Regions from separate parts of the Curtobacterium subtropicum genome, predicted to be linked through region 1. Evidence: predicted binding sites of a transcription regulator. Region 1 holds the regulator's gene; each other region holds the start of a gene.
The links. The regulator HrcA, encoded in region 1, represses chaperone genes, less so after heat shock. The targets are predictions, from matches to a motif close to TTNGCACTCGNNNNNNNCGAGTGCNAA.
Positions count from the first base shown of each region.

Region 1 (9,612 bases):
CACCCGGACCGCACCGGCGGCCTCGAGCCGGTCGAACTCGGACCCGTCGATGCCGCCCTCCGGGCCGACCACCAGGACGATCTCGTCGACGTCCACCGGCGGCTCCCACGCCGACAGCCGCACCGCGCCCACCGGGTCCAGCACGACCACCGCACGCCGTGCCTCCCGGCCGGTCCCCGACGACGAGCCGGCCAGCCCGGCGAGTTGCGTCGTCGTCACCGGCGCGTCCACCGCGGGGACGCGCGAGCGGACCGCCTGCTTCGCGGCCTCCTGCGCGATCGCCGCCCACCGGGCGCGACCCTTCTCGACCTTCGCGCCGTCCCAGCGGGACACGCTCCGCGCCGCCGACCAGGGGACGATGCGGTCGACGCCGATCTCGGTCGCCGCCTGCACCGCCATCTCGTCGCGCCCGCCCTTCGCGAGTGCCTGCACGAGCACCAGCGCGGGGCGCGGAGCCGGGTCGACCGAGACGTCGGACACGGTGAGCGTCAACGTGTCCCTGCCCGTCGCGGCCACCGCACCGGTCACGACCGTGCCGCGCCCGTCCGCGATGCGCAGCGTCTCGCCGACCCGGACCCGTGCGACCGACACCGCGTGCCGGCCCTCCGCGCCGTCGAGCGACACCGGGTCGCCGACGCCGACGCCGTCGAGCCGGCCCGGCTCGACCAGGTAGAGCGAGGCCATCAGAAGTTGAAGAAGCGGTCGCGCAGCTTGCCGAACATGCCCTGCTGGAAGCGCGCGAGCTGCGGCCCCGGTGCCCTGTGCGACTTCGCCAGCTGCTCGACGAGGCCGCGCTCCTTGTGCGAGAGCTTGGTGGGCGTCACGACCTGCACGCCGACGCGGAGGTCCCCGCGCCCGGCGCCGCGCAGCTTCGTCACGCCGCGGTCCTTGATCACCAGGACGTCGGCGCTCTGCACGCCCGGTCGGATCTCGAGCTCCACGGGTCCGTCGAGGCCGTCGATCGTGGTGTGCGCCCCGAGGATCGCGTCGGTCATCTGGACCTCGAGCGTGGCGAGCAGGTCGTCGCCGTCCCGGCTGTAGACGTCGTGGTGGCGGACCTTCACCTCGAGGTAGAGGTCGCCCGAGGGACCACCGGCCGGGCCGACCTCGCCCTGACCGGGCATCTGCAGCCGGAGTCCGGTCTCGACACCCGCGGGCACGTCGACGGGGATCGTGCGGCGGGCACGGACGCGGCCCTGCCCCTGGCACGTCGGGCAGGGGCTCGGGATGACGGTGCCGTAGCCGCGGCACGTCCCGCAGGGCGCGCTCGTCACGACGTTGCCGAGCAGCGAGCGCACCTGGCGCTGGATGTGCCCGGAGCCGCCGCAGATGTCACAGGTGCGCGGGCTCGTCCCCGGCGCGCAGCACGAGCCGTTGCACGTCTCGCAGACGACGGCCGTGTCGACCTCGACGTCCTTGTGCGTGCCGAAGACGACCTCGTCCAGGTCGACCTCGATGCGCAGCAGGGCGTCCTGCCCGCGCTCGGCGCGGCTCCGCGGACCGTTGCCGCGTCCGCCGCCGCCACCGCCGCCGAAGAAGGCGTCGAAGATGTCGCTGAAGCCGCCGGCGGCACCACCGCCGAAGGGGCTCTCCTGCGGGCCGGCGTCGTAGCGTCGGCGCTGCTCCGGGTCGCTCAGCACGTCGTACGCGTGCGTCACGTCCTTGAAGCGCTCAGCCGCGTCCGGGCTCGGGTTGACGTCCGGGTGCAGCTCGCGCGCCAGCCGTCGGTAGGCCTTCTTGATGTCGGCATCGGAGGCGTCCGGCTGGACGCCGAGGACGTCGTAGTGGTCTGCCACGGTTCCCTCAGTCGGTTTCGGTTCGGTCGGTGGGTCGCGGCGGTCGCCGCGGTCCGGTCTGGAGGCGCGGAGCCGGTCCGCTGGACACCGCGCGTCGGGCGCGTGGTCCGGTCAATGTTCGCCCAGCAGCTTGGACAGGTACCGTGCGACCGCGCGGACGGCGGCCATGTTCGTGCCGTAGTCCATGCGGGTCGGGCCCAGGACGCCCAGTCGGGCGACGGCACCGCCGCCGGCGAGGTACCCGCCGGCCACGATGCTCGTCGCGTCGAGGCCGTACTCGGCGTTCTCGGCGCCGATGCTCGCGGCCACGGCCACGTCGTCCACCTGCATCTCGCCGAACAACCGGAGCAGGGTCACCTGTTCCTCGATCGCCTCGAGCACGGGGAACAGGCCGCCGGAGAAGTCGCGTTCGCTCTTCGCGAGGTTCGCCGCACCCGCCATCACCAGGCGGTCCTGGCGGTTCGCGGCGACCTGCTCGATGAGCGTCGCGACGACGACCCCGCCGAGGGTCTGCGCGTCCGGGCGGAGCTGCTGCGGCACCGCGCGCAGGGCACGGGGCACGTCCTGCAGCAGGAGCCCGACACTCGCGCCGTTCACCACCGTGCGGAGCTCGGCGAGGGAGTCCTCGTCGAGGGGGACGTCGGTCTCGACCACGCGCTGCTCGACCCGGGCGGTGTCCGTGATGAGGACGACCATGAGCCGGGTGTCGCCGAGCCGGACGAGCTCGACGTGCTGCACGCGGGCCCGCACCATCGACGGGTACTGCACGAGGGCGACCTGGTTGGTGAGCTGGCTGAGCAGGCGCACCGTCCGCCCGAGGACCTCGTCGAGGTCGTTCGGCGTGCCGAGGAAGGTCTCGATCGCGTGCCGTTGGGCGCTCGACAGCGGTCGTGCGGCGGCGAGGTGGTCCACGAAGAGCCGGTAACCCTTGTCCGTCGGGACCCGGCCGGACGACGTGTGCGGTGCCGCGATGAGCTGTTCGTCCTCGAGCTGCGCCATGTCGTTGCGGATCGTCGCCGCGCTGACCCCGAAGGCGTGGCGTTCGACGATCGTCTTCGAGCCGACGGGCTCGCGCGACGCGACGTAGTCCCGCACGATGGCCTTGAGGACCTCGAGGGAGCGTTCGCTGACCATCCGGACCCCTTCCGTTCGATGCTGGCACTCGGACGTGTCGACTGCTGATCCTACGCCCGACCACCGATCGACCGGGACCGCGGGGGCCCGCGCCGGTACGCTCACGGCATGAGCTACGGACAGCAACCAGGCGGCCCGCAGGACGGCCGGTACGGCCAGCAGCCGGGAGGACCCCAGAACCCGCAGGGACCGCAGTACCCGGCCGGCTTCACGCCGCCCCGGCCGATGTCACCGGAGGACCAGCGCCTCTGGGCGACGCTGACCCACGTCGGCGGCATCTTCTTCAGCCTGGTCGTGCCGATCATCGCCTACCTGGTGCTCCGCGACCGCGGGCAGTTCATCAAGGAGCACACCCGCCAGGCGTTGAACTTCCACATCACCATGGCGATCGCCGGGTTCGTCTGCAGCCTGTTGGCCATCGTCGTCATCGGGCTCGTGCTGCTGCCGATCCTCTACGTGATCGTGATCGTCTTCGCGATCATGGCCGCCCTCGCGGCGAACCGCGGCGACCTCTACCGCTACCCGCTCACCATCGAGTTCGTCAAGCAGTAGCAGGCGAGCGTTGCCGCGCGGGCGGCAGCCCGCGCGTCAGTCGAGCAGCTCGCGGACGACGGCGTCCGCGAGCAGCCGGCCCTGCAGGGTCAGCTCGATCCGTCCCCGCACCGCGGCCGAGCCGTCCACGAGACCACGGGCGATGAGGCCGGCGACGCGGCCACGGGCCTCCCGGCCGAGCTCCGCGGTGGTGAGTTCGCCCCGCACGCGCGCGGCCAGCAGCACCCGCTCGACGTACCGGGTGTCGGCGTCGAGCGTCTCGCGCCCGGCCGCCGGGGACTCCCCGGACAGCACCCGGTTCGCGTACGCGGCCGGGTGCTTCACGTTCCACCAGCGGGTGCCGGCGACCGCGGAGTGGGCGCCCGGGCCGACGCCCCACCAGTCGTGGCCCTTCCAGTACGACAGGTTGTGCCGGCTCGCGTGGCGCTCCGGACCGCCCTGCTCGTCGGCGCGGGCCCAGTTCGACACCTCGTACCAGGCGTAGCCGGCGTCGACGAGGGTGCGGTCGGCGAGCTCGTACATGTCGGCCGCCAGGTCGTCGTCCGGCGCGGGCAGCTCGCCGCGGGCGACCATGCGTCCCATGGCCGTGCCCTCCTCGACGATGAGCGAGTAGGCGGACACGTGGTCGGGGGCGCAGGCCAGTGCGGCATCCAGCGAGGTGCGCCAGTCGTCGAGGGACTCCCCCGGCGTCGAGTAGATGAGGTCGAGGCTGACGTCGAGGCCCCGCTGCTTCGCCAGGTCGACCACCAGCGGGACGCGCTCGGGGTCGTGCGTCCGGTCGAGCGTGGCCAGGACGTGCGGCACGGCGGACTGCATGCCGTAGCTCATCCGGGTGAACCCGCCGCGCTCGAGCGTGGCGATGGAGTCGGCGTCGACGGAGTCCGGGTTCGCCTCGGTCGTGACCTCGGCCCCCGGCAGGATCCCCCACGTGTCGTCGATGGCCCGCAGGATCATCACCAGGTCGTCCGCCGGCAACATCGTCGGCGTGCCGCCACCGAAGAACACCGTCGAGACCGGGCGACGCGGTACCCCGGAACGGTCGAGCACCTCGGCCGCCCAGCGGATCTCCTGCACCGCGTGGCCGGCGTAGTCGTCGCGGCGCACCCCGCGCAGCTCGGACGCCGTGTAGGTGTTGAAGTCGCAGTAGCCGCAGCGCACCCGGCAGAACGGCACGTGGACGTACACCCCGAAGGGGACCTCGCCGGCGCCCGGGCCGGGGGTGAGCAGGCCGTCCGCGGGAGCGGGATCGGCGATCGGGAGCGCACTCGGCATGGACTCCATTCTCGGCCATGATGGAGCCATGGAGCACCACACCGTCCCCACCACGGTGCTGTGGGACATCGACGGCACCCTCGTCCTGAACGCCGCGTCGCCGGGCAACCTGTACCACCTGGCCGTCGAACGCGCCGTCGGCCGCGACCTGGTGCTGAAGGTCGGGCACCAGCACGGCCGCACCGACGCTGGCCTCATCGCCGACCACGTCCGCGCGCACGACCTCGACGACGCGCTCATCCCCACCGTGAGCAGACACCTCCGCGACCTGACCGACGAACGGTACGGACGGGGCGAACGGCGCTCCCCCGCACCGGGAGCCGCTGCGCTCGTCCGACGCTTCGCCGAGCTCGGTTGGCGGAACGGACTGCTGACCGGCAACTCCGAGCACCGCGCACGGGTGAAGCTCGGGGGCGCGGGCTTCGACCTCGACGCGTTCGACTGGGAGCACTCGTACTTCGGGGACGCGGAGGTCGAGCGCACCGGGGTCACCGCACGGGCCGCCGCCGCACTGTCCGGGGAGCGTGCCGTGATCGTCGGGGACACCCCGCGCGACGGCGAGGCGGCCGACGCGGTGGGGATCCCGTTCGTCGCGGTGGCGACCGGGGTGTACGAGGCCGATGCCCTGCGCGGGACGAGCGCGGTGTGCGTCGCGCGGGACTGCGTGCAGGACGCGCGGCTGCTCGAGGACGCGATCGCCGCGCTGCCGCCGCTGCGCTGAGCGGGGCGCGGTCGGGCGTGGTCCGTGCACTGCCGCGCGCGTGGCCGTACCCCGCGGCGCGTGCCGCGGTCAGTCGCCTCGGAGTGCGCTGAGGTACTTGGCGGCCATCACGCGCTGCTGCCGACGGAGCAGGGGCGCGACGAACGCCCACTTCCGGCTCGACGGCTGCGAGAACTGCCGGACCTGGAGCCACACCGAACCGTCGCTCGTCCGCTCGATCACGAACGACTCCTCGCCGGAGAGCGGGTGACCCTCGAGGGTGCCGTACGCGAAGCCCTTGCGGTCGGTCTCGTCGATGATCGACACGACGCGGACCGGCGCGTGCACGGTCTGCCCGAACGCGTGCATCTCGAGCGTCGCCGTGGTGCCGGCCGTGAGCAGCGGGGTGCCGTCGGCCGCGAACTTCTCGACGCGGGGTGTGCCGATCGACGCCGGCGCGACGGGGACGCCGTGCTCGTCGAACGTCACCGGGTTGTACCGGACCTCGTCGTCGTCGGGCTGGTCCTCGACCTGCACCCGGATGCCGCTGCGCTCCTGGATCTGCCAGGTCAACGCCTGCGTCACCGCGGTCTCGAACCGCGCGTCCCCGTGGCCGATCCGTGCCCGCGACTCCGCCGGGGTGAAGCCCTCCGGCGGGTAGGTCATGAGGTCCGCCGCCTGCGTGGCGCCGACGGCACCGTAGGTCAGGGCGGTCCGGTAGCTGCCGCGGGAACTCATGGATCCATCGTACCGGCGGGGCCGACCGCACCGTGTCCCCCGGAGCTCGGAACGGACGACGGAGCCCCGCTCGTGGCGGGGCTCGGCCGTGCTGCTCGTGGTCGTCGAGCTACTTCTTCTTCTCTTCCACGTCGCCCGAGAGCGCCGCGATGAAGGCTTCCTGCGGGACCTCGACGCGACCCACCATCTTCATGCGCTTCTTGCCCTCCTTCTGCTTCTCGAGGAGCTTGCGCTTGCGGGTGATGTCACCGCCGTAGCACTTCGCCAGGACGTCCTTGCGCATCGCCCGGATGCTCTCGCGGGCGATGATGCGCGCGCCGATCGCGGCCTGGATCGGCACCTCGAACTGCTGGCGCGGGATCAGCTTGCGGAGTCGCTCGGTCATCAGCGTGCCGTACGCGTAGGCCTTGTCGCGGTGGACGATCGCGCTGAACGCGTCGACCTGCTCGCCCTGCAGCAGGATGTCGACCTTGACGAGGTCGGCAGCCTGGTCGCCGGTGGGCTCGTAGTCGAGCGAGGCGTAGCCCTGCGTCTTGCTCTTCAGCTGGTCGAAGAAGTCGAACACGATCTCGCCGAGGGGCATCTCGTAGCGGATCTCGACGCGGTCCTCACCCAGGTACTCCATGCCGAGCAGGGAGCCGCGGCGCGACTGGCAGAGCTCCATGATCGCGCCGACGTAGTCCTTCGGCGCGAGGATGGCTGCGCGCACCATCGGCTCGCGGACCTCGACGATGCGGCCGCCCGGGAACTCGGACGGGTTCGTGACCTCGGTCACGGAGTTGTCCTCGCTCGTGACCTCGTACACCACGCTGGGCGCGGTCGTGATGAGGTCGAGGCCGAACTCCCGCGACAGGCGCTCGGTGATGATCTCGAGGTGCAGCAGGCCGAGGAAGCCGCAGCGGAAGCCGAAGCCGAGCGCGACCGAGGTCTCGGGCTCGTACACGAGCGCAGCGTCGGAGAGCTTGAGCTTGTCGAGCGCCTCGCGCAGGTCCGGGTAGTCGGAACCGTCGATCGGGTACAGGCCCGAGAAGACCATCGGCTTCGGGTCCGTGTAGCCGGGCAGTGCCTCGGTCGCGGGGCGCTGCGCGCTCGTGACCGTGTCGCCGACCTTCGACTGGCGGACGTCCTTCACGCCGGTGATCAGGTACCCGACCTCGCCGACCGAGAGTCCCTTGGTCGGCTTGGGCTCCGGGCTGGAGACGCCGATCTCGAGGATCTCGTGCGTGGTGCGCGTCGACATCATCTGGATCTTCTCGCGCGGCTTGATCGTCCCGTCGATCATGCGCACGTAGGTGACGACACCGCGGTAGCTGTCGTACACCGAGTCGAAGATCATCGCGCGCGGCTCGGCGTCGACGGTGCCGACGGGCGCCGGGACGGAGCCCACGACCCGGTCGAGCAGCTCGGGCACGCCCGCACCGGTCTTGCCGGACACACGCAGCACGTCCTCCGGCTTGCCGCCGATGAGCTGCGCGAGCTCGGCCGCGTACTTGTCCGGGTCGGCGGCGGGCAGGTCGATCTTGTTGAGGACCGGGATGATCTCGAGGTCGTTCTCGAGCGCCAGGTACAGGTTGGCGAGCGTCTGCGCCTCGATGCCCTGGGCCGCGTCCACGAGCAGGATCGCACCCTCGCACGCGGCGAGGGACCGCGAGACCTCGTACGAGAAGTCGACGTGGCCCGGGGTGTCGATCATGTTCAGGGCGAAGGTCTGCCCGTCGAGCTCCCACGGCATGCGGACGGCCTGTGACTTGATCGTGATGCCGCGCTCACGCTCGATGTCCATGCGGTCGAGGTACTGCGCACGCATCGCCCGCTCCTCGACGATGCCGGTGATCTGCAGCATGCGGTCGGCCAGCGTGGACTTGCCGTGGTCGATGTGCGCGATGATGCAGAAGTTGCGGATCGCCTCGGCCGGGGTCGCGGCGGGCTCGAGCGGCGCGGATGCTTGTGGGCTCACGGTTCCTCAGGGGGTCGGTGCGGTCGAACGATTGTCCCACGGTTGCACGCGGGCAGCGCGCACCGGCGCCCGGCCTGTGGTGGCGCGGCACGGACCGGGACGGTGTGCAGGACAGCCTGGAGGCGCCTGGCGGGGCCGCCACCACCCTCCCGTCCGTCAGACGGTCGCCGAGACGGGCGCGGGCAGCGCGCCCAGGCCGCGGCGTAGGTCCTCGACGGTCGCCGCCAGGCAGACCCGGACCCAGCCCTCGCCGGAGCGGCCGAACGCACTGCCCGGCGCGACCGCGACGTGTTCCCGGTGAAGGAACGCGAGCGCCCACTCGGCGACGTCGCCCTGCGAGGCGTGCGAGACGTCGATCCACAGGTAGAAGGCCCCGCGCGGGTCGAGGTAGCGGATGCCAGCCGCGTCGAGGACCTCCTTCGCGACGGCGAGGTTCGCCCGGTAGTGCTCGCGGGCGTCCTGCACGGCCTGGTGGTCGCCCACGATCGCCGCGAGGGCGGCCCACTGGTCCGGCTCGGCGACGCAGCTGATCATGGCCTCCTGCGTCGTGCGCATCGTCGGCCCCATGCCCTTCGGCGTCACCAGGTAGCCGACCCGGACGCCGGTCATCGCGTACGTCTTGCTCAGCGAGAAGGCGGTGAAGACCCGGTCGTCCTCGTCGAGCGACGCGATGCTGACGTGGCGCGTGCCGTGGGTGAAGTACTCGTAGACCTCGTCGCTGATGACCCAGAGGTCGTGCCGCTTCGCCAGGGCGAGCAGGGCGCGGAGGGTCTCCTCGCCGAACACCGAGCCCAGCGGGTTCGACGGCGAGTTCACCACGATCGCGCGGGTGTGCTCGGTGATGCTCGCCTCGAGCGCCTCGAGGTCCGGCTCGAAGTCGTGCTGTGGCTCGAGCCGGTACGGCACCGGGGTCGCCCCGATGATGTGCGCGTTCATCGTGAAGGTCGTGTAGCCGGGGTCCGGCACGAGGACCTCGTCGCCCGGACTGAGCACGAGGGTCATCGCCTGGAACAGCGCCTGGGTCGCACCGATCGTCATCCAGACCTGCTCGACGTCGACGTCGATGCGGTTCTCGCGTCGGAGCTTGTCGCGGATCGCCTCGCGCAGTGGCGCGACGCCGCCGTTCGGTGTGTAGTCGGTGCGGTCCTCGCTCCAGGCACGCCGGGCTGCCTCGCCGATGTGCGGGGCGACCGGGACGTCGGGCTCGCCGATGACGAGCATCGCGACGTCGGTGCCGTCCGCACGCAGCAGGGCGGCCTGCTCGTAGACGCGGCGGATACCGGAGGCCGGGACGGAGTCGATGCGCGGGGCGAGTGAGGGCACCTCGTCACGGTAGCCCGTCCATGTTGCGGGATCGTTTCCGCCGCTCGCGGCCGGTCCGGTGCCGTGACGCTCGAGTGCAGCGGTGCTCGGCCGGTGCGGTGCTCGTCCGGCGCGTCGCTCGTCCGGCGCGTTGCGCGTCC
Region 1 is NZ_JAUCMM010000004.1:90,998-100,609, forward strand. It holds gene QUG98_RS07895 (16S rRNA (uracil(1498)-N(3))-methyltransferase) at 1-684, opposite strand, end outside; gene dnaJ (molecular chaperone DnaJ) at 684-1,796, opposite strand; gene hrcA (heat-inducible transcriptional repressor HrcA) at 1,908-2,930, opposite strand; gene QUG98_RS07910 (DUF4870 domain-containing protein) at 3,039-3,482, shown strand; gene hemW (radical SAM family heme chaperone HemW) at 3,519-4,754, opposite strand; gene QUG98_RS07920 (HAD family hydrolase) at 4,783-5,475, shown strand; gene QUG98_RS07925 (DUF1990 domain-containing protein) at 5,545-6,192, opposite strand; gene lepA (translation elongation factor 4) at 6,302-8,149, opposite strand; gene QUG98_RS07935 (pyridoxal phosphate-dependent aminotransferase) at 8,306-9,472, opposite strand.

Region 2 (9,612 bases), on a different contig from region 1:
TGGGCTCCCTCGGCGCGCTGCAGACCCGCGGCGAGAAGACCTCGTACTCGAAGGACCGCTACTTCCAGGCGGACGTCCCCTCGGACGAGAAGCTCATCCCCGAGGGCATCGAGGGCCAGGTGCCGTACCGCGGCTCGGTCGCGAACGCCGTCTACCAGCTCGTCGGCGGTCTGCGGCAGTCGATGTTCTACGTCGGTGGGCGCACGGTGCCGGAGCTCAAGGCCCGCGGCAAGTTCGTCCGCATCACCGCAGCCGGGCTCAAGGAGTCGCACCCGCACGACATCAAGATGGTCGTCGAGGCCCCGAACTACCGCGGCTGACCCCGCCTCGTTCCCGCTCCCGCGAGACGCCCCCGTCGCATCGAGACGCCGCCGGATTCGGCGGCGTCTCGATGCGACGGGGGCGTTTCCCGTTGACGGGGGCGTCTCACGTGCCCCTCCACAGCTGATGCCGGCCGGGAGGCGCTCCACAGCTCAGGCGATCGTCTCCCGTCCACGCCGTGGTCGCGCGAGACTGCCGCGCATGTCAGTCACGCCGACTCCCGTCCTCGCCGCTCGTCCGGCGGACCTCCGCGACCCGGTCCGCCTGTTCCACGGGGTCGGGGTCGAACGCGAGGCGTGGGACGCGCTCGATGAACCCGGGCGCCGACGGCTCGTGGTGCGCGCCCGCCTCGCGGCCCTGCACCGTCCGGCGGTCGTCTCGCACCGGTTCGCCGGGGCGCTGTGGGGACTCCCCGAGCTCGGGCGCTGGGATCGGCGCCTGCACGTGACCGAGCACGCCGGTGTGCCGGACGACCCCTCGGCCGACGTGCGTCTTCAGCAGGACGAGTTCGTCACCGGTGCCGGACGCTTCCGGGTCGACTTCTGGTGGCCGTCCGCGGGCATCATCGGGGAGTTCGACGGCCGGGTGAAGTACGACCACCCTTCGACACTCTGGTCCGAGAAACGTCGCGAGGACGCACTGCGACGGCTGCCCGAGGTCAGGGGGTTCGCACGGTGGGGCATACGCGAAGCGCTCGACCCGGGGCTCCTGGCTCCCGTGCTGCTCGCGGCGGGCCTCCCGCTCGGACGAGGCTGGGCCGGGTGAGCACGATGACCGGGTGCTCTGCCCATCGGGCCATCCAGACGCCGGTGTCTCGAGGGGAGCGCTCATCGAGGCGCCGGCGTCTGGGGCAAGCGCTGCTCATCGAGGCGCCGGCGTCTGCCCGATGCACCGCCGAACCGCCGAGACGCCGCTGGATCCGCGGGCGTCTCGACACAGTGCGAGCGTCTCGACCCGACGCCGGCGTTCTGCTGGACGGACGGGGGCGCCCGCCGCGGATTACGCGCTGCGCCAGTCGTCGGACGTGATGTGGCTGCCGCCGTGCGGGCCCATCTGCAGCATGCCGCCGTCGACGGGCAGGGACGCCCCGGTGATGTACGACGATGCCGGCGACGCCAGGAAGGCCACCGCAGCGGCGATCTCCCACGCGTTGCCCGGCCGTCCGAGCGGGACCCCGGGTCGGGAGATCGAGTGCGGGTCCTCGTCCTCGGCGCCCGTCATCCGGGTCGCGATCTCACCCGGCGCGACCGCGTTCGCGGTGATGCCGTGCTCTGCGAGCTCGATCGCGATGGTCTTGAGGAGCCCGCCGAGCCCGTGCTTCGCAGCGTCGTACGCGCTCGACCCGTACCGGGGCTGGTGCTCGTGCACGCTCGTGATGCCGATGATCCGCCCACCGGTTCCCTGGCGCACCATGTGTCGGGCAGCTGCCTGCAGGGTGACGAACGCCCCGTCGAGGTCCGTCGCCACCGTGTGCCGCCACTGCTCGAGCGTGATCTCGAGGAACGGGGCGCTGTCGCCCGTCCCGGCATCGGCCACGATGACGTCGACGCCGCCGAGCTGTGCCACGAGCCGGTCGATCACGGCGCCCGCCCGGTCGAGCTGCGTCACGTCGATCTGCTCGACGAAGGCCTGCCGACCGGCCTGCCGGACCTCGGCGGCCGTCTCCTCGGCGCGCTCCGGCTCGGACAGGTACGTGATCCCGACGTCCATGCCGGCGGCGGCGAGCGCCACCGCGGTGGCCTTCCCGATGCCGGACTCGGCGCCGGTGACGATCGCGCGGGTGGGACGGAAGGTGGTCGTGGAAGCAGCGTCGCTCATGGGCCGGACCGTACGCGCGAGTGCCGCAGCGGCTGCCCGGAACCGCGCCTCTTGTACAGCGCACCGTCCGGACGGACTCCTCATCAGGGGTTCCGGTGCGCCTCCTCAGTTTCGTCACGGGTGTGTAACGAAACGTCCAGGTGTCGATCTCGGACACACACGCGAAACACTTCGGCCCTAGTTTTCTCGGCAACCCACGCGGAGGAGACCGCGCTCGACCCGATGCGGTTGGGCCTCCGCGCAGAGAAAGGGCTCCACGGATGACCAGAACCACCCGTGCCACGACGGCACTGGCAGTGGCGGGAGCGGCAGCGCTCCTCCTCGCCGCGTGTTCCACCAGCGGTAGCGCCGAATCCACCTCGTCCGCCTCCGCCGGCGGTGCGAAGAAGGACCCGGCGGCGAGCTGCAAGGCCCCCGACACCCCGGGTACCGACGCGCTGAAGATCGGCACGATCCTCCCGCTGACGGGCACTCTGTCGTACCTCAACCCGCCCGCCGAGGCCGGCGTCGGCCTCGCGGTCGAGGACATCAACTCGGCCGGTGGCGTGCTCGACAAGGACGTCAGCATCGACCCCGCGACCGACTCGGGTGACAGCAACGACATGACCGTGTCGAGCTCGGCCGCGACGAAGCTCGTCAACGCCAAGGTGCCGGTCGTGATCGGTGCGGAGTCGTCCAGCGTCACGCTGAACGTCATCGACCAGCTGACGAGCAACTGCATCGTGCAGATCTCGCCGGCGAACACCGCGACCGACCTGTCCGGGTACTCGTCGCACTACTTCCGGACCGCGCCGCCGGACTCGGTGCAGGGTTCGGCGCTCGGCCAGCTCATCACCGGTGACGGCAACGCCAAGGTCGCGTTCCTGGTCTTCAACGACACCTACGGCACGGGTCTCCGCGACACCGTGCAGAAGGCGGTCGAGGACTCGGGGGGACAGGTCGTCTACGGCGGCAAGGGCAAGGGTCAGGAGTTCCCGCCCGGCCAGACGACGTTCTCGTCCGAGGTCACCGCTGCGCTCGCCGCGAAGCCGGACGCCATCGTGGTGCTCGCCTTCGACGAGACGAAGTCGATCATCCCGGAGCTCAAGTCGCAGAACGCCGACATGTCGAAGATCTACATGTCCGACGGCAACACGGCGGACTACTCGAAGGACTTCGACCCGGGCACCCTCGAGGGCGCGCAGGGCACGATCCCGGGCGCCAGCCCGAAGGACGAGCTGAAGCAGCGGCTGTCGGACTTCTACCAGAAGACCGCGGGCAAGGGGCTCACCGACTACTCGTACGCCGCTGAGTCGTACGACGCCACCACCCTGGCCGCACTGGCCGCGGTGAAGGGCAAGGGCACCGACTCGGGCACCATCCAGGCCAACATGGCTGCGGTGTCCGGCGCCGACGGCGGCACCAAGTGCGAGACGTTCGCGGCGTGCAAGGACCTGCTCGACAAGGGTGAGTCCATCCAGTACACCGGCCCGTCCGGCATCGGTCCGTTCGACAGCAAGAACGACCCGTCGAGCGCCTACATCGGCATCTACAAGTTCGACGGCGACAACAAGCCCGTGTACCAGAGCGCCATCCAGGGCTCGGTCTCGAAGTAACACCACACGGCCGTCTGGGCCCGAGTCTCGTCTCCACGGAGGCACGACTCGGGCCCAGCGTCATGTCTCGGGGCCGAGAGCGCGAGGAGTGTCGCCTCGCGCGAGACTCGGGGCGCGCGAGCCCGGCACGAGCGGCGGCCGGACGGGAGGCCCGGCTCCCCTCCCTCAGGCCGGCTCGGCCGCCGCGGGTGCGAGCGTCCGCCGCCGCGCGGCTCGGGCCGCGACGAAACTGTCGACCGTCAGGACCACGAGCGCTGCCCAGACGATCCCGAAGCCGATCCACCGCGCGGGCGGCATCGCCTCGTGCTGCACGACCACCCCGACCAGCAGCTGCATCACCGGCGCCAGGTACTGCGTGAGTCCGAGCGTCGACAGCGACACCCGCCGTGCCGACGACGCGAAGAGCAGCAGCGGCACCGCGGTCGCCGGCCCGGTGAGCACGGTGACGAGGGCGTGCGGCCACCCCTCGCTCGTGAACGTGACCCCGCCACCGAGACCCGTGACCCCGAGCACGACGAGCGCCCCGACCGCGATCGGCAGCAGCCACACGGTCTCGATCGTCAGCCCGCTGAGCGCGTCGACGGTGCCGCCGACCCGCTTCTTCACCAGGCCGTAGAGGCCGAACGAGAACGCCAGTGCGAGCGAGATCCACGGCACCTGTCCGTAGCCGACCGCGATGACGACGACGGCGACGACGCTGATGCCGACGGCGACCCACTGCGCTGCACGGAGGCGCTCGCGGAGCACGACGACGCCGAGTGCGATCGTCACGAGCGGGTTGATGAAGTAGCCGAGCGCGGCCTCGACGGTGTGGCCCGTCGTCGTCGCGGCGACGTACACGGTCCAGTTCACCAGGATGAGGACGGCCGCGAGCCCCATCACGAGCATCACCCGACGCTGGGCGAGCAGGGAGCGGGTACGGAGCCACGACCGGGTGACGGTGATCGCCACGGCGCAGAAGACCAGGCCGAAGACGATCCGCCAGGCGACGATCTCGAACGCGCCGGCGGGGGCCATCGCGGCGAAGAGCAGGGGCATGAGCCCCCACAGGCCGTACGCGACGATCGCCTGCACGACACCGACGGAGGCCTCGCTGCGTGCCGGACGGGCCGCTGTCGGTTCACTCACGGAACCATCCTAGGAAGGGGCGCAGACGCTGCGGGCGAGCGGTGCGCCTCCAGGCCGACCGACCGGCCGACCGACCCACCGACGCACGAACGCCCCGCCGGCTGCGAGCCGGACGGGGCGTTCGTGACGAGAGCTGCTGGTCTCAGTGCTCGATGACCGCGAGGACGTCGCGCGCCGAGAGGACGAGCAGGTCCTCACCGGAGTACTTGACCTCGGTGCCGCCGTACTTCGAGTAGATGACCTTGTCGCCGACGGCGACGTCGAGCGGCACGCGGTTGCCGTTGTCGTCGATGCGACCCGGGCCCACGGCGACGACCTCGCCCTCCTGGGGCTTCTCCTTCGCGGTGTCCGGGATGACGAGACCGGAAGCGGTGGTCTGCTCCGCCTCGACCTGGCGGATGACGATGCGATCCTCGAGCGGCTTGATGGTGACGGCCACGGTGACCTCTTCTTTCTCGGTACTGACTCGGTACAGATGGGAACCGGTTGGCACTACGCACAGGAGAGTGCCAACCACAACTCTAGGGACAGTCTGGCACTCGGTCAATCCGAGTGCCAGCACGTGTCGGGCTCCCCGGCGACCTGGGAGGATCGTCGGGTGGAAACCGCCGACCTCGCCCAGCTGTTGACCCCCGAGGGGATGGCCCTGCTCGACCGTACCCCCGGCGTCTCGGACGGCGGCGAGATCGTCCGGGTGGTCTCCCGGCTGCGGGGCGAGGGGCACGATCCGGGCCTCGTCGCCGCGGTGCTCACCCAGGCGAAGCTGCGGCAGAAGGCCCGTGCGAAGTTCGGGGACTTCGCCGCGCGGATGCTCTTCACCGGAGCCGGTCTCGAGCAGGCCACCCGGCTGCAGGTGGCCGCGCAGCACGCCGGTCGGTTCGCCGCGGCGGGCCTCGCCCGGGTCGCCGACCTCGGCTGCGGCATCGGCGGCGACGCGATGGCGATGGCGGCGCTCGACCTCGACGTCACCGCGGTCGACCGGGACGAGGTGACGGCTGCGGTCGCGACGCACAACCTCGCGCTGTGGCCGAACGCGCGGGTCGAGCTCGGCGACGCGACCGCGTTCGACCTGTCGCGCGTCGACGGTGTGTGGATGGACCCCGCGCGACGGACCGCCGGGCACGCGAACACGACGCGTCTGGCCGACCCCGACGACTGGTCGCCGTCGCTCGACACCGTGTTCGCTGCGGCGACGACGACCCCGACGGGTGTCAAGCTCGGGCCCGGGATCGACCGCGACCTGATCCCGGACACCCTCGAGGCGCAGTGGGTCTCCGTCGACCGCGAGGTCGTCGAGCTCGTCCTCTGGTCCGGGCCGCTCGCGCGCGCGGGTGTCCGGCGGGCGGCGACGGTCATCGGTGCGCACGGCATCGCCGAGCTCACCGGAGCGGCCGACGCCGAGGACGTCGAGGTCGGCCCCGTCGGCGCCTACCTGTACGAGCCCGACGGCGCGGTCATCCGCGCCCGGCTCATCGGGGACCTGGCCCGCTCGGTCGACGGACGCATGCTGTCCGAGGGCATCGCGTACGTCACCTCGGACCGCGCCGTCTCGACGCCGTTCGCGCAGGGGTTCCGCGTGCTCGACACGATGCCGCTCGACGTGAAGCAGCTCGCCGCGCGTCTGGCGGCGGAGGACGTCGGCACGGTCGAGATCAAGAAGCGCGGCGTCGACGTGGACCCGGCGCAGTTCCGGAAGCGGTTGCGACTGCGGGGGCGGCGCTCGGTGACACTCGTGCTCACCCGCCTGGAGGGACGACACACCGCGCTCCTGTGCGAGCGGCTCACCGACGCGGTCGGCTAGGCCGCGGGGCGGCGCGCGCGGCGGGTTCCGAGCGGGCGTTCCGCGGGCGCTCCGTGCGGTCGTTCCGCGGGCGTCATCCCGGTCCCTTCCGCCGAAGCGACAGGGCCCCGCCGAACGCCGGCGGGGCCCTGTCGCTCTCGTGGAGCTGTCGGCCGCAGTGGGCCGGTCGCGATCGGCGCGGTCCGGGTCAGCGGATGAAGGCGCCCGAGTCGTAGTCGTACGGGTCGGAGTACCCGCCACCGGAGTTGGCGATCAGCGCGATGAACAGGATCGCGAACAGGACGTAGAGCCCGGTGAGCACCCAGCCGCCGATGATGCCGGCGAGGGCGAGGCCCCGACCGCCCTCTCCGGTCTGCTTGATCTTGCCGAGGGCGATGTGGCCCATGATCGCGCCGGCCGGGCTCGTCAGGATGACGACGGGCCAGATGATGATGCCGGCGAACGCGAACACGATCGACAGGATCGCCAGGGTGTTCGTCTTCGGGCGCTGGGCGTACGGCTGGTACCCGGCGGTGGCGTACGGCGACGCGTACGGGTTGTTCCCCTGCTGCGGCGCGTACGGGTTGTGCTGGGGACCCGAGGCGGCGTACGGGTTCGCCGGCTGCGACTGCTGCTGTGCGTACGGGTTGCCCGGCTGCTGCTGCGCGTACGGGTTGCCCGGCTGCGACTGCTGCTGTGCGTACGGGTTGCCCGGCTGCTGCTGCGCGTACGGGTTGCCCGGCTGCGGCTGCTGCGCGGAGGGGTTGTGCTGCTGCGGCTGCTGGCCGTACGGGTTGCCCGGCTGCTGCTGCGCGTACGGGTTCGCGGACTGCTGTCCCTGGCCGTACGGGGCGTCCTGCGACGGCTGCGCGTACGGGTTCCCGTTCGTCGACTGCGCGGACGGCGAGCCCTGCTGGCCGTCCGGCTGCGACGTGCCCGGCTGCTGCGTGCCCGACTGCTGGCCGTCCGGCTGCCCGTCGTGCTGGGGCCGACCGTCGTCGCCCCCGCTCGACTCGCCCGGCTTCGGCCACTGGTTCTGATCGGACACCGTCCACCCCTCCCGGCACCCGGTCGGTCGGTGCCTGCTGAGCATCCTCCCACACGGGCCGCGAGGGGGTTCAGGCACCGAGTGCGCCGTCCCGCTGCACACCTCGCGCCGGGCCGCACGCCCGAGACCGGGACGCCTCGGTCAGACCTGGACGGTCGTCACCGGCAGCGTGGAGTCCGCCGCGATGCCGAGGTCGCTCGGCGCGTGCCCCTCGGCCACCAGGCGCGCCCCGACCGCCGCGATCATGGCGCCGTTGTCGGTGCACAGGTCGAACGGCGGGATCCGCAGCGCCACCCCGGCTCCGGCGCAGCGTTCCTCGGCGACGGCACGCAGCCGGGCGTTCGCCACGACCCCGCCCCCGAGCAGCAGCCGGTCGACACCGGTGTCCCGGCACGCGGCGAGCGCCTTCGTGAGGAGCACGTCGACGACGGCCTCGCGGAACGAGGCCGCGACGTCGGCGACCGGGACCTCCCGACCCTCGTCGCGGCACTTCTCGACCCACCGTGCAACCGCGGTCTTCAGCCCGGAGAACGAGAAGTCGTACCGGTGCTGCGCCATGTCCTTCGGCAGCGTCAGGCCCCGCGGGAACCGGATCGCCGTGGGGTCGCCCTCGGCCGCCGCCCGGTCGATCTGCGGACCGCCCGGGTACGGCAGGCCGAGCAGCCGTGCGACCTTGTCGAAGGCCTCGCCCGCGGCGTCGTCGATCGTCTCGCCGAGCAGTTCGACATCGCCGACCAGGTCCCGCACGAGCAGCAGCGACGTGTGCCCACCGGAGACGAGCAGCGCCACGGTCGGCAGCTCGATCGCGCTGCCGTCGGCGCGCAGGACGTCGGCACCGACGTGCCCGACCAGGTGGTTCACGCCGTACAGGGGCTTGCCGGTGGCGACGGCGAGTGCCTTGGCTGCGCCGACGCCGACCATCAGGGCGCCCGCGAGACCGGGGCCCGCGGTGACCGCGACGGCGTCGAGCTCGTCGAGGGTGACGCCGGCACGGTCGAGCGCCTCGTGCAGGGTCGGGGTCATCGCCTCGAGGTGTGCGCGTGCGGCGACCTCGGGCACGACCCCGCCGTAGCGGGCGTGCTCGTCCATGCTCGACGCGATGACGTTCGCCAGCAGCGTGGTGCCGCGGACGATGCCCACTCCGGTCTCGTCGCAGCTCGTCTCGATGCCGAGCACCAGGGGTTCAGTCACGCTCACCGAGGGTCTCCTGTCCGATCGGCCCGATGCCGGAGGACGCACCGGGCGCGACCGGGAGCTCCGCCCGCATCACCCACGCGTCGACACCGTCGGGCTGGTAGTAGCGGGGGCGGACGGCGATCCGCTCGAACCCGGCCGACGTGTACATCGCCTGCGCCACGGGGTTGTCCGCACGCACCTCGAGGAACACCTCGTGCACGCCGCGCCGTCCGGCCTCGTCGAGGAGCTCGGTGAAGAGCACCTTCCCGACACCCCTGCCCCGCTGCTCCGCTGCCACCGCGATCGTCTGCACGTCGGCGACGGGGTTGCCCGCGAGCGACGAGAGCCCGGCGTACCCGACGACCGTCGGCGCACCGCCCTCCGTCGTCTCCACGACGACGTAGTACCCGTGCGGCGACCACAGCTCCCCCGCCATCTGCGACGAGGACCACGCGTCGGTCGGGAAGGACGCGTGCTCGAGGAACATGACGTCGTCGAGGTCCTGCGGCACCGCGCGGCGCAGCCGCAGCCCAGCGGGCAGTCCGCTCACCGGACGACCCGCTTCGGGGCGCCCGGCACGGTGACGTCGGGATCGCGCAGGTAGAGGGGGGTGTCGTCGGCGAAGGGTGCACCGGAGGCGAGCCGGTCCGCGGCGAGTGCCCCGAGCCTCCCGGCCGGGACGGTCGCGACGGTCGCGCGGGTCCAGTCGACGGCGTCCGGCCGGGAGGCACGGATCGCCTCGTCCA
Region 2 is NZ_JAUCMM010000010.1:79,105-88,716, forward strand. It holds gene guaB (IMP dehydrogenase) at 1-320, shown strand, start outside; gene QUG98_RS13460 (hypothetical protein) at 523-1,086, shown strand; gene QUG98_RS13465 (SDR family oxidoreductase) at 1,321-2,139, opposite strand; gene QUG98_RS13470 (ABC transporter substrate-binding protein) at 2,400-3,734, shown strand; gene rarD (EamA family transporter RarD) at 3,900-4,862, opposite strand; gene groES (co-chaperone GroES) at 5,005-5,301, opposite strand; gene QUG98_RS13485 (class I SAM-dependent methyltransferase) at 5,461-6,663, shown strand; gene QUG98_RS13490 (DUF4190 domain-containing protein) at 6,851-7,690, opposite strand; gene tsaD (tRNA (adenosine(37)-N6)-threonylcarbamoyltransferase complex transferase subunit TsaD) at 7,832-8,887, opposite strand; gene rimI (ribosomal protein S18-alanine N-acetyltransferase) at 8,874-9,416, opposite strand; gene tsaB (tRNA (adenosine(37)-N6)-threonylcarbamoyltransferase complex dimerization subunit type 1 TsaB) at 9,413-9,612, opposite strand, start outside.
Region 2: the regulator HrcA is predicted to act here: its motif matches at 5,395-5,421, upstream of groES (co-chaperone GroES).

Region 3 (9,612 bases), on a different contig from region 1:
GGGACGAACGGGGTCGTCCTGCAGGACGAACCCGTCAGATCGTCAGTTGTCCCAGCACCCGGTGCGCGATCGACACCGACTCGCCGCTGACGACCGAGCGCGGGGACGACAGGAACGTCACGAGGTCGGCGATCTGCTGCGGGCTGGACTCGCCGCCGGCGCCGGGCTGCACCGCGGCGGACGGCTCGTCCGTGACACGGCCGGGGTTGACGACGTTCACGGTGACGCCCGTGCCCGCGTACTGGTCGGCGAGGTTCCCGGCGATGATGCTCGTCGCCGCGTTCCGCAGCGAGGTCGTCACGTTGCCGGACAGGTACGCGTTCTGCCCGCTCACGACCACCACGCGACCCCAGCCCGCCTCGCGCTGCACGGGGAGCACGGCGTTCGCGACCCGGAGGAAGCCGAGGGCCTTGCCGTCGATCGCGGCGGCGACCTGCTCGGGATCGGACGCGCGGTCGGGGTCGAGGGTGCCGGCGGCCGGAGCGGCGGTGACCACGAGGACGTCGATGCGTCCGTGCTGCTCGAGCACCCGGGCGACCGCGGCGTCGACCGACTCCTGCGACGCGGTGTCCAGTGCCACGGCGTCGTCCCCGTCGGCGCTCCGCGAGGCGACGACGACCCGTGCGCCCTCGCGCCGCAGGGTCTCCGCGACGACGGAGCCGATCGTCCCGCGTCCGCCGACGACGAGGGCGACACGGTCGTGCAGATGGAGGTCCATGACGCCCACGCTAGGCCGCTCGGCACCTTCCGTCCGCGTGATCCGGTCAGCCCGACCGCGTGATCCGTCCACCCCGGACGGGCGTCCAGTCGGCGCGGCCGACCGTCGGCCGTGACCACCCACCGTGCCGACGACGAGGCGGTCGCCACGACCCCGGCACGACGATCATCGAGACAGGAGAACGAGTTGTACTTCCACAAGCAAGAGCTCCAGTTCACGAGCACCCCGGACAAGCCCGACGCGGTCTACGCCCGCAAGCTGCAGGAGGTGCTCGGCGGCCAGTACGGCGAGATCTCCGTCGCGATGCAGTACCAGTTCCAGGCGTGGAACATGCACATGCCCGGCAAGTACCGCGACATGGTGTTCGGCATCGGCGCCGAGGAGATGGGCCACGTCGAGATGCTCGCGACGATGATCGCCCAGCTGCTCGAGAAGAGCCCGCTCGGCATCACCGAGGACGCCGTGCAGGACGACCCGACCGTCGCCGCGATCGTCGGTGGGACGGACGTCCAGCAGGGCATCGTCGCTGGCGCCGGGGCGCGGCCGGTGGACAGCAACGGGAACCCGTGGCAGGGCTCGTACATCACCGCGTCGGGCAACCTGCTCGCCGACTTCACCGCGAACGCGAACGCCGAGATGCAGGGGCGCGTGCAGGTCGCACGGCTCTACCACATGACCGACGACCACGGCGTGCGGGACCTGCTGTCGTTCCTGCTCGCGCGCGACACCATGCACCAGAACATGTGGGCGACCGCGGCCGCCGAGCTGCGTGAGAAGGGGATCGAGGACTTCCCGGTGCCGAACAACTTCCCGCAGGCGAAGGAGCACACCGAGTTCAGCTACCAGTACCTGAACTTCTCGGACGGGGCGCAGGCGGGCGACGGTCCCTGGGCGAGCGGTCCGTCGTTCGACGGCAAGGGCGAGTACTCGTACCACGACGGCCCCACCTCGTCGGTGCCGATGCCGCCGCCCACGCACCCGGACGTGCGGTTCTACGGCACGACGGAGCTGCCGAACGTGGTCGAGAAGACCGCGGGCGCGGTGCAGGACACGCTCAACAAGGAGTGACGGTCCCGCCGGTCGCGCGTCGGTGACGAGAGGCGACCGCGGACGGGAGGCGACCACGGACGGGACGCGCCCGCAGACGGGAGGCCCGGTGCCAGCTGGCACCGGGCCTCCCGTCCGTCTCGTGGTCACGTGGTCACGTCTCCGCACCGACCGTCGCCAGCGCGGCGGTGTCGTCGTCACGCGGTGCGCGCGACGGCTCGAAGATGCCGGAGTAGAGGCGCACCGCGCTCCACAGCGCGATGCACGCAACTGTCCCGGCCACGGCGGCGACCCAGGGCACGATCGCCACGTCGGTCCACGCCCGCGGGGCGAGGACCCAGGTGAGGAAGCTGCCCACGGTGCTGCCGCCGGCCCCGAGCAGGGCGGCGGTGCGGCGGTCGAGGCTCGTGGCGACGAGGGCCGCGGTCACGACCGCCACGGCGAGGAGCGCGTTGAGGACTGTCGTCACCGGCACCCCCGGACTACTCGGCGGAACCGCTGCTGACCGCGAGCTGCTGTGCGCCGCCGCCGGTCGTGACGTCGATCTTCCGCGGCTTCGCGGACTCCTTGACCGGGATCGTCACGCTCAGGACGCCGTTGTCGTAGGCGGCGCTGATGCGCGCCGTGTCCAGGTGGTCACCGAGCGTGAGCTGCCGGACGAACGTGCCCGGCTGGCGCTCGCGGGTGAGCCACTGCGAGCCCTCCGGGGCACCGAGCGTGCGCTCCGCGCGGATGGTGAGCACCGAACCGTCGACGTCCACGTCGACCGAGCCCGGGTCGATGCCCGGCAGGTCGACGTCGAGGACGTAGTGGTCGCCCGTGCGGTACAGGTCCATCGGCATCGAGCGGGGAGCACCTGCGCCGGCGCCGAGCAGGGAACCGGCGAGTCGGTCGAGCTCGCGGAACGGGTCGAACTGCATCGTCATCGAGATCAACTCCTTCATGGTCTGCATTGAGTCCCTTCGACTCAACTGCAAACGGTTTTAGCACTCTCCCCTCACGAGTGCCAAAGAACTGCTCAGAGCCCGCTGGGAGCAGCGGAACGACGGAGGTCGAACGACGGAGGTCAGCGGTCCGCGCGGTGCGTGATCTCGTGGTGCAGGTGCTCGAGCGCGGGGAGTGCGGCGGCCAGCGCGGCCCGGTCCTCGGGGGAGAGCCGGTCGAGTGCCTCGACGAGCACGGTGGTCGACGCCTCGTCGTACGCCGCGAGTCGCTCCTCGGCCAGGGGTGTCAGGCGGAGCTCGGTCCGGCGACCGTCGCCGGCGGCGAGGCGCCGCTCGACGAGTCCGGCGGACTCCATCGCCGACACGAGGTTGCTCACCGTCGAGCGGGCGAGTCCGAGGCGGCCGGCGAGGGCGGAGGGTGCGGTGGTCCCCGCCGCGAGTGCGCGCATCACCTCGACCTGTGCGTCCGGGATGTCCGGCAGGTCGGCGACCTCGCGCGATGTCCGGAGCAGGGCGCGGCGGAAGGGTCCGATGCGGTCGCTCAGCCTGCGCGCGACCTGTGTCGTGCCGTCCGACCCGTCCGTACCCTGCACACACGGCAACCTAGCAGCGAAGAGTGTTTGCAACAAAACCAGTTCGGGAGCAAACTTGCATCCATGAGCACGCAGATCTCCGTCGAACACCCCGAACCGCCCCAGGACCTCACCGGCATCGTCGGCCACCGGTTCGTCTACACGTACGCCAACGGCTGGCAGTACGAGATGTACGTCAAGAACGCGACGACCATCGACTACCGCATCCACACCGGTCACGTCGGCGGCCGCTGGGTGAAGGACCAGACGGTCGACCTCGTCGCCCTGGCCGCCGGCGTCTACAAGGTGTCCTGGAACGAGCCGACCGGCACCAGCGTCGTCGTCAACGTCATCCCGGAGCAGCGCGTCCTGCACGGCACGATCTTCTTCCCGCGGTGGATCGAGCTCGACGGGTCGAAGACCGTCCTCTTCCAGAACGACCACCTGGACGAGATGCAGCGCTTCCGCGACGAGGGCCCGACCTACCCGATCTACGTCGTCCCCGAGTTCGCGCACATCACCCTGTTCGAGCACGTCGGCGAGGACGACGAGTCCGTGATCGACACCGCTCCCGGCGACCTGCCGGCCGGCTGGGCGGACCGGACGAACTGATGGCCACCGTGCCGCTGCGGGGTGTCGACCCGCGCACCACCCCGACCACGCTCGACCACGGCGGCCGCACGGTCCGCGGCTGGCAGTGGGAGCCGCAGGACGGTGCCGCCGAGGACGCCCCCGTCGTGCTGCTCGTGCACGGGTTCAGCGACAGTGCGCTCGGCGGGCACCAGCTGTTCGTGCAGACCGCACGGCACCTGGTCGCGCGCGGGGTCGTCGTCCGCAGCCACGATCGACTGGGCCAGGGCGTCAGCGACGGGGAGTTCGCGGACATCACGATCCGCGACGAGGTCGACCAGGTCGTCGCGATGATCCACGCTGCGGACCGTGGGCAGGGCGTGCACGTCGTCGCGCACAGCCTCGGCGCGGTGGAGTCGGCGCTCGCCGCGGCGCGGGAACCCTCGCTCGTCCGGACGCTCACGCTGTGGTCGCCCGCCGGGGTCGTCGTGGACGACATCACGAAGCACGACGAGATCCAGGGGCAGCCGCTCGCGCCGGTCCGGGAGCGCGGGTGGTTCGACTTCGGCGGGATGCCCCTCGGTGGCGCGTTCATCGCCGACGTGCAGGACGGGCTCGACGTCTACGGCCCGGTGTCCGGGTACACCGGTCCCGCCGACGTGGTGCACGGCACCGAGGACGCGATCGTGCCGGTGTCGTACGGCCGCCGGTACGCCGAGCTGCTGCCCGGAGCGCGGCTGACGATCGTCGACGGTGCGGACCACGGCTGGTCGGCGGTGCCGTTCCGCGAGCGGCTCCTGTCGCTGCTCGACGAGCGCCTCGGCCTGGCCTGACACCGGGGACCGGAGCGGCCCGTACCCGACCGGGTACGGGCCGCCCTGCCTACTGGCCCTTCCGCCACAGGTCGAGCGGGAGCGGCCGAGGGCTGCATACGCGAGCGGGCTCGCGTATGCTGGTCCCGAGTCGTAGAACTCGGGGGCGGTTGTTGCGCCCTCGGCCTTCCACTCGGAGGGCAACCCGGAGCCCATCACCGCTGCCACGGTGGTGGGCTTCAGTCCTGCCCGCAGGACGACCCGGCGATCCGCCCCACTGATGTGTAGCGTACCGCCGAGTCGACCGGTCGGGGGGTCAGCTCACCTGACCGGAACGGGCGCCTGACCACAGGTCGACGTCGAGCACCCCGACCGAGTGCTCGTCGATGCGACGCAGCTCGTCGTCCGTGAAGGACAGGTTGCCGAGCGCCGCGACGTTCTGTTCGAGCTGCTCCACGCGCGACGCCCCGATGACGAGCGAGGTCACCCGCTCGTCGCGCAGCGCCCACGCGAGCGCGAGCTGCGCGAGGCTCTGGCCGCGCTCGGAGGCGATGTCGTCCAACGCCCGCAGGTGGCCGACGACCTCGTCCGTCAGGCTGCCGGCGTCGAGGGACTTTCCCGCGGCAGCGCGCGAGTCCTCCGGCACGCCGTCGAGGTACCGCCCGGTGAGCAGCCCCTGTGCGAGCGCGGTGAAGCCGATCACGCCGAAGCCCAGTTCACCGGCCGCGTCGAGGAGCCCCTCGTCCTCGATCCAGCGGTTGAGCATCGAGTACGACGGCTGGTGGATCAGGAGCGGCGTGCCGAGGTCGCGCAGGATCTCGACGGCCTGCCGGGAGCGCTCGGCGTCGTAGGACGAGATCCCGACGTAGAGCGCCTTGCCCTGCTGCACGGCGGCGTGGAGCGCGCCCATCGTCTCCTCGAGCGGCGTCGAGGCGTCGAGGCGGTGCGAGTAGAAGACGTCGACGTAGTCCAGGCCCATCCGCTCGAGCGACTGGTCGAGCGAGGCGAGGACGTACTTGCGCGAGCCGCCGCCCTGCCCGTACGGCCCGGGCCACATGTCCCACCCGGCCTTCGTCGAGATCACCATCTCGTCGCGGTACGGGCGGAAGTCCTCGCGCATCAGCCGGCCGAAGTTCACCTCGGCGGCGCCGTACGGCGGGCCGTAGTTGTTCGCGAGGTCGTGGTGCGTGATGCCGAGGTCGAACGCCCGGCGACTGATCGCCCGCTGCGTCTCGAACGGCTTGTCGTCGCCGAAGTTGTGCCAGTAGCCCAGCGAGAGCAGTGGCAGGTCGAGGCCGGATCGGCCGGTCCGGCGGTAGGGCATGGAGTCGTAGCGGTCGTCCGCGGCGGTGTAGGCCATGCCGTCCATCCTGGCCCCGTCCGGTCGGGTGCCGCGCGAACCGTACAGAACGCGAAAGGTTCGTTGCACTGATCGTTCACGTCGTGAAACAGTCTCCTCGTCCGACCAGGACGGCAACGACGCAGGAAGGCGGGACCACCCATGCACAGCACGTACTCCGGGATGCCGCGGTCGTCACGGCTCTCCGCGACCCACACGCGGGTCGGGCTCACCGACCCCGCCGTCATCGACGCCTACGTGTCCCGCCGCATCCAGGACCCCTCGCTCCTGTCATCGCGCAGCGAGCCGTCGTACGCTGACTTCTTCACGGCGCCCACCGCGTAGCCACCCGCTCCGACCGGATCCGCCCGACAGAGAGACACCATCCGCCGATGCCCCTGACCGTCGTCCGCCGCGAGCACGTCCACCTCTACGCCAGGGAGCCGCGGTCCAGGGCCGCGAAGGTCGCCGTCGACGCGCTCCTGAAGCTGCAGCACGCCGAGGAGCAGCAGCTCGAACAGGCACGCGCCGAGAGCGGGCTGACGAAGAACGAGTTCCTGACGGTGCGGTACATGCTGCAGGCGCACCGGGACGGACGGGCGATGGGGCCGAAGGACCTCGCCGTCATGCTCAACGTCTCGAACGCGTCGGTCACGAAGATCGTCGACGGGCTCGTGGCGAAGGGCGACATCGTCCGCGTGCCGCACCCCACCGACCGTCGGGCCCAGGTGCTCGAGCCCACGGTGCAGGCCGCCGAGAAGATCGACTCGTCGTACGCCCGGTTCCACGAGGCCGTGGTGGGGGTCATGGACCACCTGTCGAGCGAGGACAACGAGGTGCTCGCACGCTGCCTGTCCCAGATCACCGACGCGCTCGCCGACGGCACGCCGGCGCCGGTCGACGAGTACACGGTCGACCCCGACGGTGCCGCGGAGCCGAACGACTCCTGACCGCGACCGCGGCGACCTCGGCCACGACGGGGTGGCGCGAAAACCTTCCAGCGGTAAGTTGGTGGGATGACGCACGAGGTCGACGACGACGGCGCGATCCCGCCCCGACGCGGTGGGTACCGCAAGGGCACCGAGCGCCGTGCACAGATCCTCGACGAGATGATCCGCATGGTCGCCGCGCAGGGCGTCGACGCGTCCTCGTTGCGGTCGGTCGCCGACGCGCTCGGGATCACCCACGCGGCACTGCGGCACTACTTCCCGAGCCGTGACGAACTGCTGCTCGCCGTCTACCGCGAGCACGAGGTCCGCGAGCAGGACGCCCCGGACCGCATGCGGTCGGCGATCGGTGACATGCGGGAGAGCGCCTCGCGGAACCGCGAGGTCCCCGGGCTCGTGCAGCTCTACACGACCCTCGCCGCCGACGCGGTGCAGGAGGGCCACCCGGCCACCCGCGACTTCATGCGCGAGCGGTTCAGCCGACTCCGCGCCGACCTCGCCGAGCTCATCGCCGCGGACCAGGCGGCCGGTCGGATCCGTGCGGACCTCGATCCGGTCGACCTGGCGAGTCTCGGCATCGCCGCGTCCGACGGACTCCAGGTGCAGTGGCTGCTCGACCCCGACGCGGTCGACGGCGAGCGGGTGCTCCGCCTGCTCGAGTCGATCATCCCCGCAGCGGACGACTGACGCCCGGCCCGGAGACGCGACCGCGGATCCGGACCGGACACGGGTCGGACGGGAGGCGCGGTGCCGGGGCCGCCACGGGCCTCCCGTCACGGCCATGGTCGGACAGGAGGCGCGGTGCGGGCGCGCCACGGGCCTCCCGTCCGCCGTCCGGTCGCGGCTACGGCGTCGGACCGCCGTCCGCGATGTTCGCGGTGACCGCGTCGATGTACGCGGCGCGCTCCGCGCGCGTCTGGGGGCGACCGGGCACGCCGGGCCGCTCCTCCCACGGGCGCGGGCCCGACCCGTGCCGGTACTCGACGCCGAGCGCGTCGAGCCGGGCGAGGTGGTGCTCGAGCCGCTGCCGGAAGTCGTCGACGTCACGGGGTCCGGTGACGTCGGCCGACCACAGGGCCTCGGACAGCGCGACCACGCGGGGGAACAGCTGGTAGTCGAGTCGCCGGACGGAGTCGACGTGCTCGGTCCACATGTTCGCCTGTCCGCCGATGACGTGCGCTCGTTCCGCCTCGGTGAGTTCCGCGGGCACCGGGTCGAACGCGTACACGTCGTCGACGGTGAGCACGATCGACACCGGGATCGGCTCGTTCGGCAGGTCGCTCTGCCGGTAGTCGAGGTAGACCTGGTCGTCGGGCGTCGAGATGACGTCGTGTCCGCGTCGGGCCGCCGTGACCGCGCCCTGCAGTCCGCGCCACGAGACGACGGTCGCCGACGGGGAGAGCGTGCCGCCCTCGAGGATCTCGTCCCACCCGAACGCGCGCCGGCCGTGCGACTCGACGTGGGCCGCGAGCTGCCCGACGATCCAGGCCTGCAGCTGTTCCTCGTCCTCGAGTCCGAGCTCGCGGATGCGCTCCTGGGTGCGGGGGTCGTCCTCCCACTGGTCCTTCGGGCACTCGTCGCCGCCGATCCCGACGTACTCCGAGGGGAAGAGGGCGATCACCTCGTCGAGGACGTCGCGGAAGAACTGCACCGTGCGCTCCTCGGCGTTCAGGACGTCGTGCGCGATGCCCCACTCGGTCCAGACGTCGAGCTGCCGGTCCGGGTGCACGCCGAGTTCCGGGTAGGCGGCCAGGGCGGCGCGGACGTGCCCGGGCGTCTCGATCTCCGGTACGACGGTGACGAACCGGTCGGCCGCGTAGGCGACGATCTCGCGGACGTCGTCCTGCGTGTAGGAACCGCCGTGCGGGCGACCGTCCTTCCCCGCCACCCGGAGCGTGCCGTCGTCGTCCGGGACGTGCGCTCCGACCTGCGACTCGGTGCGCCACGACCCGACCTCGGTGAGCCGCGGGTACTTCGTGATCTCGATGCGCCAGCCCTGGTCCTCGGTGAGGTGGAAGTGCAGGCGGTTGATCCGGTGCGCCGCGAGCTGGTCGACGAGCCGGAGGACCTCGGCCTTCGTGCGGAAGTGTCGCGCGACGTCGAGCATGACGCCGCGCCAGGCGAAGGCCGGGGCGTCCTCGACGACCGTGACCGGGAGCGTCCACCCGTCGGTGCGCACCCGACCGCGCCGGTACACGTCGGCGGGCAGGAGCTGGAGGAGTGTCTGGACGCCGTAGAACACGCCGGCCGGGCCACCACCCGTGACGACGACGCCGGCGGCGGTGACCTCGAGGCGGAAGGCCTCGGACCGGTCACCGCCCGGGCCCGCCGGCAGGTCGTCCGGGTCGGCCGCGATCCGCAGTGCGATCACCGGGACGTCGGTCGCGCCGGCGGCACCGAGCAGCGGGAGTCGGGTCGATGCGCGGAGCACCTGCTGGAGGTACTGCGCGACCGGCTCGGCCGCGGGGTCGGCGGTGACGCGGGTCCGCTCGTCGAGGGTGAACGAGCCGGTGCCGTCGGCGCGGGAGCGGGGGCGGGGGATGAGCATGCGGAGCGGTCCTTCCGGGGGAGGGCGGGGACGTGCCGGTGCCGCCGCCGTCGTGGCGGTGCGCTCCATCCTCGTCGCTGCCCGCCTCCGCTGCCCGCTGTCCGCCCGAGCTCGC
Region 3 is NZ_JAUCMM010000003.1:88,512-98,123, forward strand. It holds gene QUG98_RS05705 (SDR family NAD(P)-dependent oxidoreductase) at 35-718, opposite strand; gene QUG98_RS05710 (manganese catalase) at 905-1,786, shown strand; gene QUG98_RS05715 (hypothetical protein) at 1,920-2,234, opposite strand; gene QUG98_RS05720 (Hsp20/alpha crystallin family protein) at 2,248-2,691, opposite strand; gene QUG98_RS05725 (MarR family winged helix-turn-helix transcriptional regulator) at 2,832-3,302, opposite strand; gene QUG98_RS05730 (phenolic acid decarboxylase) at 3,366-3,893, shown strand; gene QUG98_RS05735 (alpha/beta hydrolase) at 3,893-4,684, shown strand; gene mgrA (L-glyceraldehyde 3-phosphate reductase) at 4,980-6,023, opposite strand; gene QUG98_RS05745 (hypothetical protein) at 6,165-6,347, shown strand; gene QUG98_RS05750 (MarR family winged helix-turn-helix transcriptional regulator) at 6,395-6,952, shown strand; gene QUG98_RS05755 (TetR/AcrR family transcriptional regulator) at 7,019-7,636, shown strand; gene QUG98_RS05760 (beta-N-acetylhexosaminidase) at 7,794-9,497, opposite strand.
Region 3: the regulator HrcA is predicted to act here: its motif matches at 2,749-2,775, upstream of QUG98_RS05720 (Hsp20/alpha crystallin family protein).